4 regions of the Paenibacillus sp. 1182 genome follow, and region 1 is predicted to be linked to each of the others. Evidence: riboswitches for the same ligand, from Rfam matches in the RefSeq annotation. Region 1 holds a riboswitch; each other region holds the start of a gene.
The links. Region 1 has a riboswitch for cobalamin ahead of JOD82_RS03265 (ABC transporter substrate-binding protein). Riboswitches for the same ligand answer to the same signal wherever they lie in the genome.

Region 1 (4,333 bases):
TACTTCGCAGAGGTTCATTCGTTCACTCGGCAGGAAACCTATCAGGTGAGTATCTCCCAAAAATATCTCGATGCCAGCGACCATGTGCTGATCGTAGATGATTTTTTGGCAACTGGTGCAGCATTGGTCGGACTTACGGATATTGTAAAGGAAGCAGGAGCGGAGCTGGCCGGGGTTGGCTGTGTGATTGAGAAGAGCTTCCAGGAAGGCCGTGGACTGTTGGAGCAAAGAGGCATCGCCGTACGTTCTCTTGCGCGTATCGCTTCCATGGCACCAGGCGAGGTCCATTTTATAGAGGAAGCTGGCGCAGTAATTGCTCCTGTTAAGGAGAATGTGGGATGTTAAGTAAACAAAAGTTATTCGCACTGGGCTTCCAGCATGTCATGGCGATGTACGCTGGAGCCATTGCTGTACCTCTAATTGTAGGGGGAGCATTGCACCTAACTCCAGCCCAGATGGCTTATTTGGTGGCTGCCGATCTGTTCACTTGCGGGATTGCTACGTTATTACAAATTATGGGCACACGCTTTTTCGGTAGTAGACTGCCTGTCATTTTAGGCTGTACGTTCACGGCAGTAGGGCCTATCATCGCGATTGCTTCGACCTCAAATTTGGCGACAGCGTACGGTGCCATTATTTTGTCTGGTATATTCGTGGTGCTTGCGGCACCGCTGTATGGCAAGCTGCTACGCTTTTTCCCGACGGTCGTTACGGGTTCGGTCGTTACAATTATCGGTCTATCCCTTATTCCGGTGGCGATGAACAATGTAGCAGGGGGCCAGGGCAGTTCGGACTTTGGACAGCCACGCAATTTGCTGCTGGCGTTAGTTACACTACTGGTTATCCTGCTTGTGAATCGGTTGGCAAAAGGCTTTTTGCGCTCGATTTCCGTGCTTATTGGTCTGTTCGCGGGTACGGTGGTTGCTTATGGAATGGGAATGGTGCATTTTGCCCCCGTGGCGGAGGCCTCATGGGTGAGTGTCGCGCAGCCGTTTTATTTTGGTAAGCCAGAGTTTAGCATGATGGCAGTTTGTACGATGATTATCGTCAATATTGTCAGCATGGTCGAGTCTACGGGTGTTTATCTGGCAGTAGGCAAGGCGATTGATCAAAAGGTAGAGCAAAAGCAGATCGTCAATGGACTTCGTTCGGAAGGACTTGCGATTATGCTTGGGGGTATTTTTAACGCGTTTCCTTATACAGCCTTCTCGCAAAATGTGGGTCTGATCTCGCTCACACGCGTCAAATCGCGGAACGTTATTTTTGCTGCGGGCGGTATCATGGTTGTTCTCGGTTTGCTGCCTAAGCTGGCTGCTTTAACGACAGTGATTCCTAACGCTGTGCTGGGCGGGGCGATGATCGTCATGTTTGGCTCGGTCGCTGCATCAGGCATGTCTATTTTGTCAGAAGTGGATCTGCGAAAGGAAAGCAATCTGCTGATCGCAGCATGCAGTATTGCTGTGGGCCTAGGTTCTGCCGTTCTGCCACAAATGTTCGACCAGCTGCCGAGCTTTGCCAAAATGTTGTTGCAAAATGGTATTGTTTCGGGCTCGATTACAGCGATTGTCTTGAACATCGTTTTGACGAGAAAACAAGGGGAATCGGTCAAAAGCGTGACGGTTCAGGAGGTTCCACAGAAGGTTTGATGATTAGAAATAAATAAAGATAGCCGGAGAGAGGACGTATGCCTCTTTTCCGGCTGTTTGGCATGGGGTTATCCAGATAGTAGATCCCCTTGCTGTCTGGGGATATATAGATAAACTGCGGAATGAAATGGGTAGCTCTAATTTGGTGCGTTTCCCAGTTTACTTACTAGAAGAATTTGCTAGAGTAGCGGGCGATATCATGGTATAATTTACCTTATGGATTTTGAATAGTGGTGGATGTTTTCGGACCACGGTGCAGCTTCCCGAAAGGGGGTGAAGCCGATGGTCAACCTTGTGTCGTGCTACGATGTGTTGCGTTGGATGGTTACGTTACTAAGCCTGGCGTTTAGTATTCGTAAACTTTATCGCTGGCTACGTCGAAAATTTCGGAACAAGCGAAAACCCACCGCGTAATTAGGTTGGCCCCTAACGGTGGGTTTCGTTTGCATTGACATTTAGTTATGCAGCGCACCGTGGTGGTGATCCACAGCCTTTCAAGTCCTAAGAGTCTTTGCCGTTGGCGCGGCGAAGACTCTTTTTAGTATACGGACACGGTGGTTTACTCTATACCTAATTTTAACACTTCAATTGCGTGCACGCAATTGGAGGTTATGTCTTGTTTCTACCTTATCGTTCAAATTTAAATTATTGTGCAGCCTTTATTGACAAGCCTGTGACAACAAAATAAGATCGTAATGAAAAGAAATAAAGGAAGAAAACAGGTGTGAGCCGGACAACTCTATGTATGGGGTTTCGTAGAGACGATGTACATAGTTGTTGAGCATGTTCACTTAAAAGGGAAGTTCGGTTGATTCCGACACGGGCCCGCCACTGTATACAGGCATCAGCAGGATACTGCTGGAGCTTTCAGAACAGCCACTGGAATTGTGAAGAACCGGGAAGGCCTGAAAGATACGCCTGGAGTCAGGAGACCTGCCTGTTTTGACATCACTGTCAGACCCACGGGATGCTGGGGAGGTGGTTAGGCGTGCTGCATACGGAATGTCTGAAACCGATCTGATCCCTTCTATGTTTTTGGAGTTGGCTTCGAGGTGAGTTCTGACATTTTATATTGAAGGCATTTCTGACTGCTAATTAAGTGGTCTGGAATGCTTTTTTCGCGTTTTGCGTTAGGTTTATGCGATTTTACAAGATAGAGGGGGATTCATCGAATGATAAGCAATCGTAGCAGGCGTTCATGGTTGATATGTACAGGGGTGATGCTGCTGCTGGCAGTTATGGCTCTTTCGGGATGTGCCAGCAATAGGACGTCGGATAGCTCCGGCAAGGGTGAAAACGCGTCAGCACAACAAACAGCGACAGATAAAAAGCTGGTAATGGCGTATACATGGAAACCGTCAGGCGTTGACCCGCATGGAGATAATAGCTGGGATGTGATGCGATCCGGTGCAGGTGAGACACTGGTACGTTTGAATGAAAAGCTGGAGCCTGTGGCTTGGCTGGCAAAGGAGTGGAAGCAGGATAGCCCTACAGTTTGGACGTTCAGCTTGCAGGATAAAGTCACTTTTCATAATGGAAAAAGTATGGATGCAGCAAGTGTAAAAGCGTCTTTGTTACGCTCTATTGAGAAAAGCCATCTGGCGAAGGATTTACTGAATGTGAAGTCCATTGATGTAAGCGGCCCGCTGGCCTTGAAGATCACGACAAACCAGCCGAATGCGGCGTTGGTGTCTAATCTAGCTGATCCATCGACGATTGTACTGGATGTGGCATCGATGAAAGATGAACAGAGTTACCCAGCGATGACAGGCGCCTTTAAAGTCAAAGCATTCAACAAGGACCAATCGTTGGTCGTAGAGCGTTATGACGGATACTGGGGCGAGAAGGCACGATTGGCTGAAGCGACGATGAAGTTCATTACGGACGGGAATTCGCGCCTGATGGCACTGCAATCCGGTGAGGTGGACGTAGCGACGGATATTCCGGTTGATAACGCAGAGGTACTGAAAAAGAACGACAGGCTACAAGTGCTGTCGGCTCCGTCCTTGCGCACCCATATGATCGTGTACAATATGGAATCGCCAGTATTCAAGGATGCGGCGAACCGTAAGGTGGTGGACAGCCTGATTCCACGCGTATCGATTGTGAGCGCCGTCATGAGGGGCTTCGGTACGGAGGCAAGCAGCCCGTTCCCGAGCATTCTTCCCTTCGGTAAAGTTGAGCGTAAAGCGCTGGACGGAACGGCAGAGCAACTGTTGACGAAGGATGGCTGGCAGAAGGACGCCCAAGGGACATGGACTAAGCAAGGCAAGCCGTTCGAGGTTACGCTGCTGACTTTCCCTCAGCGTCCGGAGCTCTCTGTGATGGCTGAGGTCATCCAAAGCCAATTGCTGAAAGAGGGAATCCAGGTCAAGATTCGCAAGGTGGAAAATATTGACGAGGCGTTGACCAAAAACGATTGGGATTTTGCTATGTACAGTATGCTTACTGCTCATACAGGAGAGCCGCAATATTTTATGGACATGTTTTATTCTTCGAAAAGCGAAGCCAATGTAAGCCGTTATAGTTCCAAACCGCTAGAGAGTATTCTTAACAGCTTGAAGCTGGCGAAGGATACAGCGCAGCGTAATGCTGTGACACTACAAGCGCTGGATATCATCAATACGGATTTGCCACAGTCGTTCATTGTGCATCCTGATAATGTGTTTGGTGTGAAAAAAGGGGTG
Region 2 (4,333 bases), 240 kb from region 1:
TACTAAAACACGGTACGCTTTCGATCGGATTCATCGGACTGGCTGAGTGCATGAAGGCACTATACGGAAAACACCACGGGGAGGATGATTTCGTATACCGCGAGGCACAGCGAATCATCACTTCTATGCGCGTGTATTGCGATCGAATGAGTGAATATCACAATCTAAATATTACATTATTTGCTACGCCTGCCGAAGGTCTGTCGGGCAAGTTCACCTTGCTGGATCAACGTGATTTCGGGATTATTCCTGAGGTAAATGATCGAGAATATTACACGAATTCTTTTCATATTCCCGTGTATTACACGCTCCCGGCTGCTCGTAAAATCAGCTTGGAAGCTCCGTTCCATAACCTATGCAACGCTGGTGCGATATCATACATTGAGCTGGACGGTAATGCGCGGAATAACCCGGATGCGTTTCTTAAAATTGTTCAATACGCGCTGCATCAGAATATCGGCTACTTTTCCATCAACCATCCGGTGGATCGTTGTACGGAATGCGGTTATGAAGGGATTATCGGGACAAGCTGCCCCCAATGTGGCACAGATGAGGAGCACACACACTTTCAGCGCTTACGTCGGGTAACCGGATATCTGACAGGAGATTATACCGTTCGATTTAATGCTGCAAAACAGGCAGAAGTTCGAGACCGGGTGAAACATAAGTGAATTTATGTGGCTACATTCCGGAATCTCTGAATGAAGGATACGGCCTGCGTACCGTCGTGTTCATTAGCGGTTGCCGTCATGCCTGTCCCGGATGCTTTAATCCAGCGTCGTGGAGCTTCCGTGCAGGTGAGCCATTCACCCCCCAACGACAACAGGAGGTCATTCGTGACATCATGGAAAATCCGTTGTTGGACGGACTGACTCTCTGCGGGGGAGACCCGTTTTTCTCAGCAGCAGAATGCTCGCAATTTGTGCGTGACTTCCGTGCGGCCTGTCCCGACCGAACTGTGTGGGCTTACACTGGCTTTGTCTATGAAGATCTACTCACAGATCAGGAGCGACAAAAGCTAGCACTTTTGTGCGATGTGATTGTGGATGGTCGCTTTGTAGAACAGCAAAAGGACCTGACCCTTCCCTTCCGGGGCAGTCGCAACCAGCGTCTGGTAGATGTAAAAGCCAGCATTCAGGCAGGTTACACCGTTTCATTGACTTAAGGCGAAGGTTACTCGGCAAATGCTATATCTAATCTAGGACAAGTCTCCATCATGGATGAGGCTTGTCTTTTTTTGCATATCCCTAACAGATTCCATTGCAGTTTCTATTGCGCATCCTGCAAGTTTCACTTATGATGGTGAACAAGTATACGAGTGCATAATTATTCGTCATACCTTAACCGCATAGCTTGGAGATAGGTGTCTGTTCTATTCAGATCAGGCTTAAAAGGGAAGCCGGTGCAAATCCGGCACGGTCCCGCCACTGTAAACGGGGAACTTTCAGCTGTTCATACAACCACTGGTCCACAGACCGGGAAGGGATGCTGAGAGTCATGATCCGTAAGTCAGGAGACCTGCCTATTTTAACAACATCGCAAGTACCTACGGAAGATAGGGAGGTGTTAAGAGCAGTCGCCGTATTTTTGATTTTTTAATCACGGAGGCATTCTTTCCCCTACTTATTTTTAACTCTGGGGGGAAGAATGCCTTTTTTGGTACGTAAAAATAAAACAGCCACCCACTAGGAGGAAAAGTACATGTCCGTCATTGAATGGCCTGAATTGTCCGGCTTAATTAGCAGTAATCTAGGATATCCGCGTATCGGCGAAAACCGGGAATGGAAGAAAGCACTGGAACGCTTCTGGAACGGCAGTATTAGCGAAAGCGAACTGCAAACGGAAATGAAAAGATTACGGTTGGAGCATCTGAGCAAGCAGCGTGACAAGGGGATTGATCGCATTCCTGTCGGAGACTTCTCCTATTATGATCACATGCTGGATACATCTGTGATGTTTGGTCTCGTACCCGAACGGTTCAACCATCGTCCCGCAGGTCCGATTCCTCTGTCCGTGTATTTCGGGATCGCTCGTGGACAGAAGGGAGCAACCGCCAGTGAAATGACCAAATGGATGAACACCAATTATCACTACATCGTTCCTGAATTGGCAAACGCAGTCCCGGTGTTCACTGAAAATAAACCTTTACGGGCTTATCGTGAAGCAAAACAAGAGCTAGGCATTGATGGGAAACCGGTCCTCATCGGCCCCTATTCATTCGTTACCCTTTCCAAAGGCTATGATCGCAAGGAGCTTGCTTCTATTATAAGAACCTTCCTGCCTTTATACACCCGTGTCCTGTCTGAACTAGCAGCAGAAGGTGTTCAGTGGGTCCAAATCGATGAACCTGTCCTGACCACCTCATTCCCAGTAGAGGATCTGGACATTATTCAGGAAGTCTATGAAGCTTTGGCCCAAGCTGCGCCCTCTTTAAATATAATGCTGCAAACTTACTTTGGCAGCCTGGACCATTATGAGCGTCTGTCCGCACTTCCGGTACAGGGACTGGGTCTTGATTTTGTGTATGATGATGGCGAAAATCTCCAGCATATATTGCAGTATGGTTTCCCTAAAGGAAAAACGCTGGGCGCTGGGGTCATTGACGGGCGCAATATATGGCGCAGCGACCTTAACGCTGTGGCTACCCTGCTGGGTCAGTTAGCAGAACAGACCACTGCCGAGCAGCTTATCGTACAGCCATCATGCAGTCTGCTGCATGTGCCAGTCAGTCTGGAAGCAGAGCACAAGCTGGATCGAGAACTGGTGCAAGCGCTGGCTTTTGCCGATGAAAAGCTTGAGGAAATCGCCGTCCTGACGGCTGCACTTGGCAAACACGATCCATCCGCACTCACCAAGCTTGGACAAAGTGCAGATGCGGTAGCCCGTTTCAACAGCTCAGCGGCACGCGTACAAACAGCTGACGATCTGGCTGACTTGCTGGCAAAGGAGCCTCTAACACGCAGCGTTCCTTTCGCCGAGCGTCGTGAGATTCAGCAAAATAAGCTGAAGTTGCCTCCACTGCCTACGACGACCATTGGTAGCTTCCCGCAAACCGCCGAGATCCGCAAGGCCCGCCTGCACTATCGCAAAGGAGAATGGTCTGCCGAGCAATACCGGACGTTCATCCAACAGCAAATCAAGGAATGGATTGATATTCAGGAGGACATTGGCATTGACGTGCTTGTACACGGGGAATTTGAGCGGACCGATATGGTTGAATTTTTTGGCGAAAAGCTGAATGGCTTTGCTTTTACACAAAACGGATGGGTGCAGTCCTACGGCTCCCGCTGTGTCAAACCGCCGATTATATACGGAGACGTCTCCTTCGATCAGCCCATGACTGTGGAAGAAACGGCATTCGCTCAATCGTTAACTTCCAAGCCTGTTAAGGGAATGCTTACAGGCCCTGTGACCATTTTGAACTGGTCTTTTGAACGCAATGATATTCCGCGTAGCCAAGTTGCTTTACAATTGGCTCTGGCATTACGGGCAGAGGTAGAGGCACTGGAACAAGCGGGCATCAGCATGATTCAGGTCGATGAACCCGCAATTCGTGAAGGGCTTCCGCTGAAAAAAGAACAACAGCAAGCCTATCTGGATTGGGCAGTTCAAGCCTTCCTTGTGACCACGGCCACCGTTGAACCTGCGACCCAAATCCATACGCATATGTGCTATTCCGAATTTCAGCATATGATTCAGTCCATCTCCGACATGGATGCCGACGTTATATCTATTGAAACTTCGCGAAGCCACGGAGAACTGATTGTCAGCTTTGAAGATCAGGTATACGACAAAGGCATCGGTCTGGGCGTGTACGATATCCACAGTCCGCGCATCCCCGATGTATCTGAAATGCTAAGCATGATCCAGCGTGCCCTGCGCGTACTGCCATCAGATTTGTTCTGGGTTAATCCAGATTGTGGTCTGAAAACCCGCACCAAAGAGGAATCTGTCGCCGCCTTGCGACAAATGGTACAAGCCGCTCAAGCAGCCCGGGCTGCATTGGCTGTATCCAACTAATTTTTTATCGTTTCGAATCACGCCTTCATTTTCAACATATTCTGTTCCCCTTTCCGGTCCTTTCTGCTAAAAGCCCGGGAAGGGGATTTATTCTAGGTCATATAATGTATAAGCGCCTTGAATATGCTCCATTTTCATCTGCTTCATATGTACGCCTAAGCCATGTTCTCGATCCCAGGAACAACTAAAATTCAAATACAGTTCATCCTTTGCCGATGAGTCGGAAATCAATATAGACATAAGCTGTATTCGATTCAACAATTGTTCCGGCCGCTCCACATAAGGCGCATATTCATCCGGGTCCTCTCCCCAT
Region 3 (4,333 bases), on a different contig from region 1:
CTTCCTGTTGGAGTACGGCTATGAGTCGGGAAAGCTCTTTCCTGCTGTAGCTACCGACCTTTTTGCCATAGATATGAACGTTTCCCGAAGTTGGCTGATCTACACCGGAAAGCAAATGCAACAAGGTCGATTTTCCACTGCCGTTCGGACCAATAATCCCCCACCAAGTTCCTTCGTCGACGCTCCAGCTTATATTTTTTAAAGCATGGAACTCTCCATAGGCACGTGTCAGACCCACTACCTCTAATGCCCGATCACGCACCTTCTGTGATTCACTTTGTTCTGTCACAGCAGTCCCCCCCTGCGCAGCTTCTTGTTTCGGTACAGGAGATATGCGAAGAACGGTGCCCCAACAAAGGCCGTCATCACGCCCAGAGGAATTTCTGTGGGGGCTAACAATGTGCGAGCCGCCGTATCTGCCCAAGCCATAAAAACAGCTCCGCCGAGCGCAGATAATGGAACAATCATACGGTAATCAGGACCTGTCACCAGACGAATGATATGCGGTACAACGAGTCCAACAAAGCCAATCACGCCACACACCGAGACAGCGGCTGCTGTCAGCAGCGTGGAAATAATCAGAACAGATAGCTTCGTCGCATCTACATGAACTCCCATGTGCGCCGCCTGACGTTCACCCAAAGCCAAAATATTCAGCACACGTGCCCGGTTCCATAGAAATACCAGCCCTATGACCACATAAGGTAAAAGGATTCCTGTATATGACCAACCGCGCAGACTAAGACTTCCCATCGTCCAGTACAATATTTCATTGACCGTCTCCTTCGACATGGCTGTCAGAAAGGAAACAACCGCTCCCAGAAAGGATTGCATCACCACACCCGACAAAATGAGACTTTGTGTCGGAATTTTCCCACCTTCCCGTGCCAACGTCAGCACCATCCACAGCGTAAGCATTCCGGTCGTAAATGCCACTAGCGGCAGCGTCCATATGCCAACAAATGAAAATTGAAGGCCCCAATAAATCAGTACTGCCGCTCCTACCGAAGCCCCCGAGGATACCCCCAGTGTATACGGATCAGCCAAAGGATTACGCAGCACACCCTGAAATCCGGCTCCCGCCAGCGCCAGCGCTGCTCCTACCAACATTCCCAGTAACACTCGTGGCAATCTGACCTTCAAAATAATCTGCTCTGAGGATGTATTCCAATCCGGTGTAAACGTATCGCCTAACCACGGTAGGTGGTTAACCAGAATGCCCGTGATTTGGCTGACCGGAAGCTTGGCCGAGCCGATGCCAAGACAGAGCAGCAGCGTCAGCAACAGCAGGACAAGACCTGTCCCTCCAAAGCCGATCAGTTTACGGTTCATTTGAAAATTTCAGGATACACGCCCTTGGCCACTTCCTTGAGACCTTCCGTTACGCGTGGACCCGGACGACTGATCAAATTATCATCCACGGCAAACACCCGGTTGTGGCGAACAGCCGATATTTGATCCCATCCACTGCGAGCTTTAATGATATCACCGAGCGTCTGGCCCGTTTTGTCGTCCTTGACACTTTTGCTGTACAAAATCACGTCAGGGTTCGCAGCAATAATATTTTCCTCACTGATTTGGTACCACCCCTTCTGCGTGGCACCTACATTTTCGCCGCCCGCCAACGTAATCAGCTCGTCCATAAACTCGCCTTTACCCACTGTCCAGCCTGGTGAAAACTCGACGTATACCCGCAGCTTCTGCCCTTTACCGATATTTTTAATTCCTTCTTTTACTTCTGCTACATCTGCTCTCATCTTGTCAGTCACCGCTCTTGCTTCTCTCTGATGATCGGTGATTTTCCCATACAATTCGATGTTAGCCATGACATCTTCCACTGTCTTCGGTTCCGTTTTAAAAATCATAATTCCCATGTCGCGCAGCTTGGTCGTAGCCTGTTCACTAAGTGATATCCCTGCAAAAACGACTTCCGGGTTCGCAGCAATGATCGCCTCTTCGTTCGGTTTCATAATACCGCCCACTTTAGGCTTTTTCGTAGCTGCTTCCGGGTAATCAGAGTAGTCGGAGACGCCGACAATTTCCTTATCCAGCCCAATGGCGAACAACGCCTCGGTTTCTGCCGGGGAGACGGAAACGATTTTATCCGGCGCTTTTTTGAATGTAAATTCCTGTCCTGTTGCATCTTTAACTGTGAGCGGGTAAACCGTTTTGCCCGGAGGCTCTTGTGCGTTTACTGCCTGTCCCGGCTGCTGTGAAGAAGCCTGACCCTCTTTATTTTCTGCATTTTTTCCATTAGCGCCACATGCACTCAGCACAACTGCCAAAATCAGAGCCAATAGACCTGTTGTCCACACCTTTATTTTTTTTCCTGCCATGATTTGCACCCCTTCATAAATAAATCGTTAAGAGCGTTACTTGAACATCATCAGATATCTTCTAAATCTAGCCTTCTTTTCCTATCAAAAACCCCCGCATCCTCATATCAGGACACAGGGGTCACGTTAGCGCAGATCGTGCGCAGGCGGCAGCTTCTTTCCGCATGGACAGTCACTGCGAACACGTCATCCTTTCCTCGAAGGATTATGGTGACAGGCGGACGGGCAGGTATCCTGACTTATGGTAAAATACATGTCCTGAAATTCTTTCATATGCTTAGTAACATATAAAGAGGACTAACGGGCATGTTTCCATTTACAGTGGCGGGACCGCGCCGGATTCACACCGACTTCCCTTTTAACAGCGCAGGGAGGGAAACCATAGTTTCATCACGCTGCGCCGACCTCGTCTGCTGGATATTTGATGTAGTGGTAGTCAAGCCGTTCTTTTACTTGATGATTATAGGTTAAAATGAGGCGGCTTACAACCCAAACAGCCTCTTTATCCGCTGGTGTCTAACCTAATGAGGAAGCATTTCCGCTATGTAATTGTGCGGTCCTGCCAGCCTCAATTGAATCCTTAATGCTTCTCCCGGCTTCGGATTCAGACTCCAAAAATCATGGCCCGGTATCAGCATGCAAGCTAGCTGACGAATTACGCCACCATGCGTAACGACCAAAACAGAGGGCGACGTAGCAGTCAAATCCATGGGTTGAACTTCCATAGCAACACGCCATTCATACAGAGAGTCAAGAAATTTGCGCAGACGATTTACAAAATCTGTCCAAGACTCTCCACCAGGTGGGGTGATCCGTTGCGGCTCATCAATCCAAGCCCGATACAACGACACATCCTTGAGCATGTCATACGTTTTTCCATCCCACTCGCCAAAATGAAGCTCTCGCAGACATGGTTCCATCATAGGAGGCATAGTAGATAGGGAACGCCCAGACGTCAACTCTGATTCCGGCACAATGATCTGCAAGGTCTGGCGACATCGCATTAAGTCGCTGCAATAGATTCGAGCAAAGGACTGACCTTGCAATTTTTCCTGCAAAGGCTTTAATTCCTGCTCTGCCCCCGGTAGCAAACCTAAGTCGGAGTGTCCCAGATATCGACGTTCCTTGTTCCATAAGGTTGTGCCGTGACGAACTAACACGAGCTCCATATCCCAATGCAGATCTTCTTTAGCATCATACGGCACCTTATCCTCCTGTGAGTTCGGTCTTTGTGCGTATTCTACTGTCCTTTTTGCTGCTATATCTTGTTTCAAGAAATGTCACTTCCTGCTCGATCATTATTCAGTGTGTCACTCCTCACCCTCACCGCACCCATCCCAAGGCAAAACAACCTGCGGCTCCTAACAAACACAATCCTACAAACATACTGGACACGGCGAACATCAGCTGGATCGTATGCCGTATATCTTTCGACTCTAGCGGTCGTATCCAATCCCCCATGTATGCACGAAAGGAGCGCACGCCATGATACACATTATATCCTCCAAGACGAATCCCCAATGCACCAGCAACAGCCGATTCCGGGAAGCCACTGTTCGGACTTGGGTGCAGACGAGCGTCTCGCTTGACTGTGCGCCAGCTTCTTGCAGCATCTCGTTTGTACATCCACGCCGCTATCACAAGCATTGCCGCTGTCAGGCGTGCTGGAATGTAGTTAGCCACATCATCTAGACGTGCTGAAGCCCAGCCTAAATGCAGATACTTTTCATTTTTGTAGCCAACCATGGAATCGAGCGTATTCACAGCACGATAAGCCAGCGCCAAGGGTGCTCCCCCGATCAAGGCATAAAAAAGCGGGGAAATAATCGCGTCCACGATATTTTCAGCGACCGTTTCAACCGTACCGCGTACAATCTCAGGCTCATCAAGTTGCTGCGTATCCCGCCCGACTATCATGCCCAGCTCCCGCCGTGCCGCAGCCAGGTCATCCGCCTGCAACGCTCGGTAGACTGCCATTCCTGCATCCTTTAGTCCTT
Region 4 (4,333 bases), 260 kb from region 1:
TATATTCAGCGATGACATGCTCCACGATGTCCGTAATCTGATCACCCGGAATTCCTTCCGCTACAGGCTGAGCGGCATGAGCATTGCGGCCGAATTTTTTGCCACCGAGGAAGAGATCGTACCCACCCTTGCGATAGACGATTCCGATATCCTCTAGTACGGCTCCATAGCAGGCCATACCGCATCCGTTCAAAGCAATGCTCGTTTCCTTGGGTGCCTGTAATCCGCCAAGTACAACCTGTAAATGCTCAGCCACAGGCACCGAGTCATCCTTCTCCATATTGCAGAAGTCGCACGCCTTCACCTTAAACACATCGCCAATCGGCATGACAATGAATCGTTCATCCCGCAGCCGCCCGACCAGTTCCTCGGGGTCTGCACACGGCACGCGCAGCACGATCTGATGATCCGGCGTGTATTCCAGCTCGCCATCATCACCCGCTACCTCGGCGAGCAGCGCCATCTGGCGAGCGGTGAATTTCTTGTTTCCCACACCCGGGGAAACACCCACCTCAAACAGCGCAGGCTTGCCAAAGCCGCCTGTCGCCATCCCGGCCGCGGCCCCTGCTCCGGCCACCGCCGACGTTCCGGCGGTGCTCTTGGCGGTAGGCGCTTGCCCGCTCCAGCGAGCGTTGGCTTCGCCAGGCAGCTTGCCGCCGACAGCGAGGCGGCTTAGCGCCTCTGCCGCCAGCGATGCCGGGGCCGTGCCGGTTTGCACAGCAGTTGTTGCCTGCACAGCAGCCATCGCTTGCGGGCGTGCCTGCGTGGCAACCGCAGCGCCGCTCGCGGAGGGTCCATTCACGGCTGGAGCTGCTCCAGCCTGCGACGCATCCAGCGACCACGGCTCCGCTTCTGTGCGGAGACGCTGATGTGGCTTGAGCGCCTGCTCGGTCGCATCCAGCGTGTATTTGCGCTGATATCCGCGCGGAGTCACGATCAAGCCGTCATACACCGTCGTCGAGGAATTGCCGATGATTACAGTCGTCAGCATCCCGATGTCGTGGTTCAGCATATCTTCCAGCGTCGTTACAATAACTTGCTGACGTTCACGATAAGCACTCTTCACCAGCCCAACCGGAGTTTGCGGATCGCGGTAACGCAGCAAAATGGACTGCGTCTCCACAATCTGGCGGGTACGCCGGCCACTGCGCGGATTATATAATGCAATCACAAAATCGGCCGAAGCCGCTGCTTCTACGCGCTTCACAATCGTTTCCCATGGGGTCAGATGATCACTCAGACTAATTGTGCACGCATCATGCATCACTGGCGCCCCCAACAGTGAAGCACAGGACTGAATAGCCGAGATCCCCGGCACGACTTCTACTTCAACTCCGTCCTCGCGTCGCCAGCCTTTTTGCATCAGCACTTCGTACACCAGCCCTGCCATACCATAGACTCCCGCATCTCCACTGGAAATGACAGCTACCTTCTTGCCCATCTCTGCTTGGCGAACCGCCTCCTGCGCACGGCTCACTTCCTCTGTCATCCCTGTGCGTACAATCTCCTGTCCGTTCAACAGCGGACGGATCAAATCAACGTAGGTATTGTAGCCGATAATGACCTCACTTTCGTCCAGCGCATCCAGCGCCCGTTTTGTGATATGTTCCATATCTCCTGGTCCAAATCCAATCACCAACAATTTTCCTAATGGGCTCATCGTACTCCTCCTATTCATCCTTTTCAGGGCAGCTATCCTATCTATTTCAATGATTTATGCACATCGTGTAACTTAAAAAAACCCCATCCTGCCCGGATGGGGTTTCTATGTACGTATCTCTCATCAGACGAACAAACAGCGTAAGAAGACACGATTTGTCTTCCTCCAGCCTGCCGTTGTTTTCCATCTGTCTGTTTACGCTTCAAACGCTGCTGCACGTTCATATCCACGCAAACCTCTAGCCAACATGGAAAAAGCAACGTGTGCCTGATTTCCTGATTTCGTACACCCATCCTCTCCGCGAAGGTTAACGGTGCATACAGATCAAGGTAGGTCTCCTGGCTTGGCATCAACGGATTCTTTCGTCTTCCCCGTTTTTCACGAGTGACCAATTAAAAAAATCCTCTTCCTTACAGTGGCGGGACCGCTCGGGATTTGCACCCGATTCCCTGTTACCCTTTGCTCAACCGCAAAGGCACCTTGTCTGTCCGCTATTTGATTATGGGTCTTATCATAACCTTGCCTCAATCAGTTGTGCAAGCACGAAAAAAGCTTTATTTCAAGTTCTGTGCTTTATTTTTTAACATATGTAGCAATTCGTCCGGGTCTGCGGAGATGCTCAGTAGCGCTGGATGCTCACTCCCGGTAAACCCCTCTTGCACACTATGACGCACCATTTCTACTAACGGGTCAAAATATCCATTCACATTCAGCAGCCCAATGGGCTTGCGATGAATGCCGATTTGCGCCCAGCATAGTACCTCGAACAGCTCTTCAAAGGTTCCCAAACCACCCGGAAGGGCAATAAAAGCATCGGCCATCTCGCTCATTGCCGCTTTACGCTCATGCATGCTTGCTACCTCAATAAATTCGGTAACTCCCCGATGAATGATCTCTGCATCAAATAACAGGGTGGGCATAATGCCAGTGACCTGACCGTCACCCGCCAGCATTCCATCTGCCACCTCTCCCATTAGCCCCCTGCTAGAGCCGCCATAGATCAGACGGATATGATGGCGAGCCATGGCTTCTCCCAGTTTGCCTGCTGCCTCAACATATACCGATGAATGTCCAGGTCTGGACCCGGCAAATACGCAAATAGAATTCATTAACGTCTCAGCTCCTGTCCTAAGTAGCATCGAAACTTATTCATTATATTAGATAAACATTTTCGCTATAACAAAAATCTTTGTCGATGCATGTCCAACAAAAAAAGATAAAGACCTCGTAGGCCCTTATCTTTATTTTACTCTGTATCCCGAAATATAAGTTCATTTTTTAGCATCTGCATTTATAATTTTGATCTCATTTCAATGACCATTCATGATCTTCAGACCACAGCCATGCACCGAATCGTTATGTTCAAAATATTTGCCCAGCTCCACCATCATCGCGCCCATGCGCTCTTCGGTTGGAAACACGACTCGATCAATCCCTTCTTCCACAATGGACTGTGCAGTCACCTTCCCTACGGATACAGCAATCACATCCTCACGAAAAGCTTCCAGTAAATCCTCAATTCGATTTTGCTCTCTGGCATATTGGGCCAAAAATCGAATTTGCGGACCACTCGTGAATGTAACGGCATCAACATTACGATGGATAACATCCTCCAGTAACGCCTGCAATTTTGCTTCCTCGGGTGGGATATGCTTATAAGGAAGTACCTGGCGGGTCACTGCCCCCTGCTCGTCCAGCCATTTTACCAACCGTGGGGCTGGATCGCCATGCAGCTGCAACAGCACTTCCTTCCCCTTCAGATCGTATGGGGCGAAAGCTCCTGTCAATCCGATCAAACTTCCGTCCTCGTCTCGTACTGTTGGCGTAAAGCCACGCTTTTTGAGTCCATTGACCGTCTTGTAGCCCCGCGCTGCAATGTTGGAGGATTGCAGCAACTCTATAATCTGCTCAGCCACGCCCATATCCTCTGCCATATCGAACAGGGCATCCAGCCCCATGCCTGTCGTGAAGATGTACCAGTCCGGAGGGTTCTTTACCCACGATACAACAGCGTTGCGCAGCTCGATATCATCTAGAAAAACAGTGCCCTGGGCCGGACGATGTACTGGCTCCCCTCCCATCTTCACAACTAGCAGCGCCATTTCGTCTGCTTTACGGGGACCAGCAAGAGCGACTCTCTTACCTGCCATGCGTTGTGCCATTCTGTTTCCTCCCTAGTAGAAGTCGTATTTCTTTCTACCAAGTATACAATCAGAGGGGTAAAAGACAAATAAGAATTACTTTTTCGATGAATACAGGAATCTTATAAGTGGGTGTGTCCTGTTCTGTCTCCCTGCCGGCTTTTCTGACTACTGCTATCCCGCTCTCCGTTAGATGCCTTATCATCTCCGCCTTTCCCTTTAGATTTGGGTCGGAGCAACATCCATAGTACCAAGGGCATAAGTACAAAAAAAATGATCATCACCGCGGTCCACTCCCGGCTGAAATCAAAAACTTGCACGATGTTGGAGAACAGCATAAACGAACAGACATAACCTAACAAACCTACGGGCCAAACCATCAGACTCCCCCAGGCATGGGAGAACATACGCTTTACCGCCAAACTGGTAACGTACAGATCAATTCCGATCTTCGTAAGAAAGGTGGGTACGGTCAGTGCTGCCACGAACAAGTCGAACCGATCTAGAAAGTCCGTCAGCTGCAATTGACGCA

Region 2: linked by a shared signal. The riboswitch ahead of metE (5-methyltetrahydropteroyltriglutamate--homocysteine S-methyltransferase) and the one ahead of JOD82_RS03265 (ABC transporter substrate-binding protein) in region 1 are both predicted to bind cobalamin.
Region 3: linked by a shared signal. The riboswitch ahead of JOD82_RS15360 (ABC transporter substrate-binding protein) and the one ahead of JOD82_RS03265 (ABC transporter substrate-binding protein) in region 1 are both predicted to bind cobalamin.
Region 4: linked by a shared signal. The riboswitch ahead of cobJ (precorrin-3B C(17)-methyltransferase) and the one ahead of JOD82_RS03265 (ABC transporter substrate-binding protein) in region 1 are both predicted to bind cobalamin.

The regions. Positions count from the first base shown of each region.
Region 1 covers NZ_JAFICR010000002.1:49,820-54,152, forward strand. Annotated here, with positions in the region: gene JOD82_RS03255 (xanthine phosphoribosyltransferase) at 1-345, shown strand, start outside; gene JOD82_RS03260 (nucleobase:cation symporter-2 family protein) at 339-1,646, shown strand; cobalamin riboswitch at 2,404-2,601, shown strand; gene JOD82_RS03265 (ABC transporter substrate-binding protein) at 2,819-4,333, shown strand, end outside.
Region 2 covers NZ_JAFICR010000002.1:285,550-289,882, reverse strand. Annotated here, with positions in the region: gene JOD82_RS04345 (anaerobic ribonucleoside triphosphate reductase) at 1-671, shown strand, start outside; gene nrdG (anaerobic ribonucleoside-triphosphate reductase activating protein) at 668-1,165, shown strand; cobalamin riboswitch at 1,345-1,540, shown strand; gene metE (5-methyltetrahydropteroyltriglutamate--homocysteine S-methyltransferase) at 1,702-4,020, shown strand; gene JOD82_RS04330 (DUF6985 domain-containing protein) at 4,108-4,333, opposite strand, start outside.
Region 3 covers NZ_JAFICR010000007.1:64,451-68,783, forward strand. Annotated here, with positions in the region: gene JOD82_RS15350 (ABC transporter ATP-binding protein) at 1-289, opposite strand, end outside; gene JOD82_RS15355 (FecCD family ABC transporter permease) at 286-1,332, opposite strand; gene JOD82_RS15360 (ABC transporter substrate-binding protein) at 1,329-2,336, opposite strand; cobalamin riboswitch at 2,544-2,735, opposite strand; gene JOD82_RS15365 (histidine phosphatase family protein) at 2,858-3,610, opposite strand; gene cbiB (adenosylcobinamide-phosphate synthase CbiB) at 3,660-4,333, opposite strand, start outside.
Region 4 covers NZ_JAFICR010000002.1:314,284-318,616, reverse strand. Annotated here, with positions in the region: gene cobJ (precorrin-3B C(17)-methyltransferase) at 1-1,660, opposite strand, end outside; cobalamin riboswitch at 1,972-2,157, opposite strand; gene JOD82_RS04470 (LOG family protein) at 2,215-2,769, opposite strand; gene JOD82_RS04465 (uroporphyrinogen-III synthase) at 2,971-3,822, opposite strand; gene JOD82_RS04460 (GerAB/ArcD/ProY family transporter) at 3,924-4,333, opposite strand, start outside.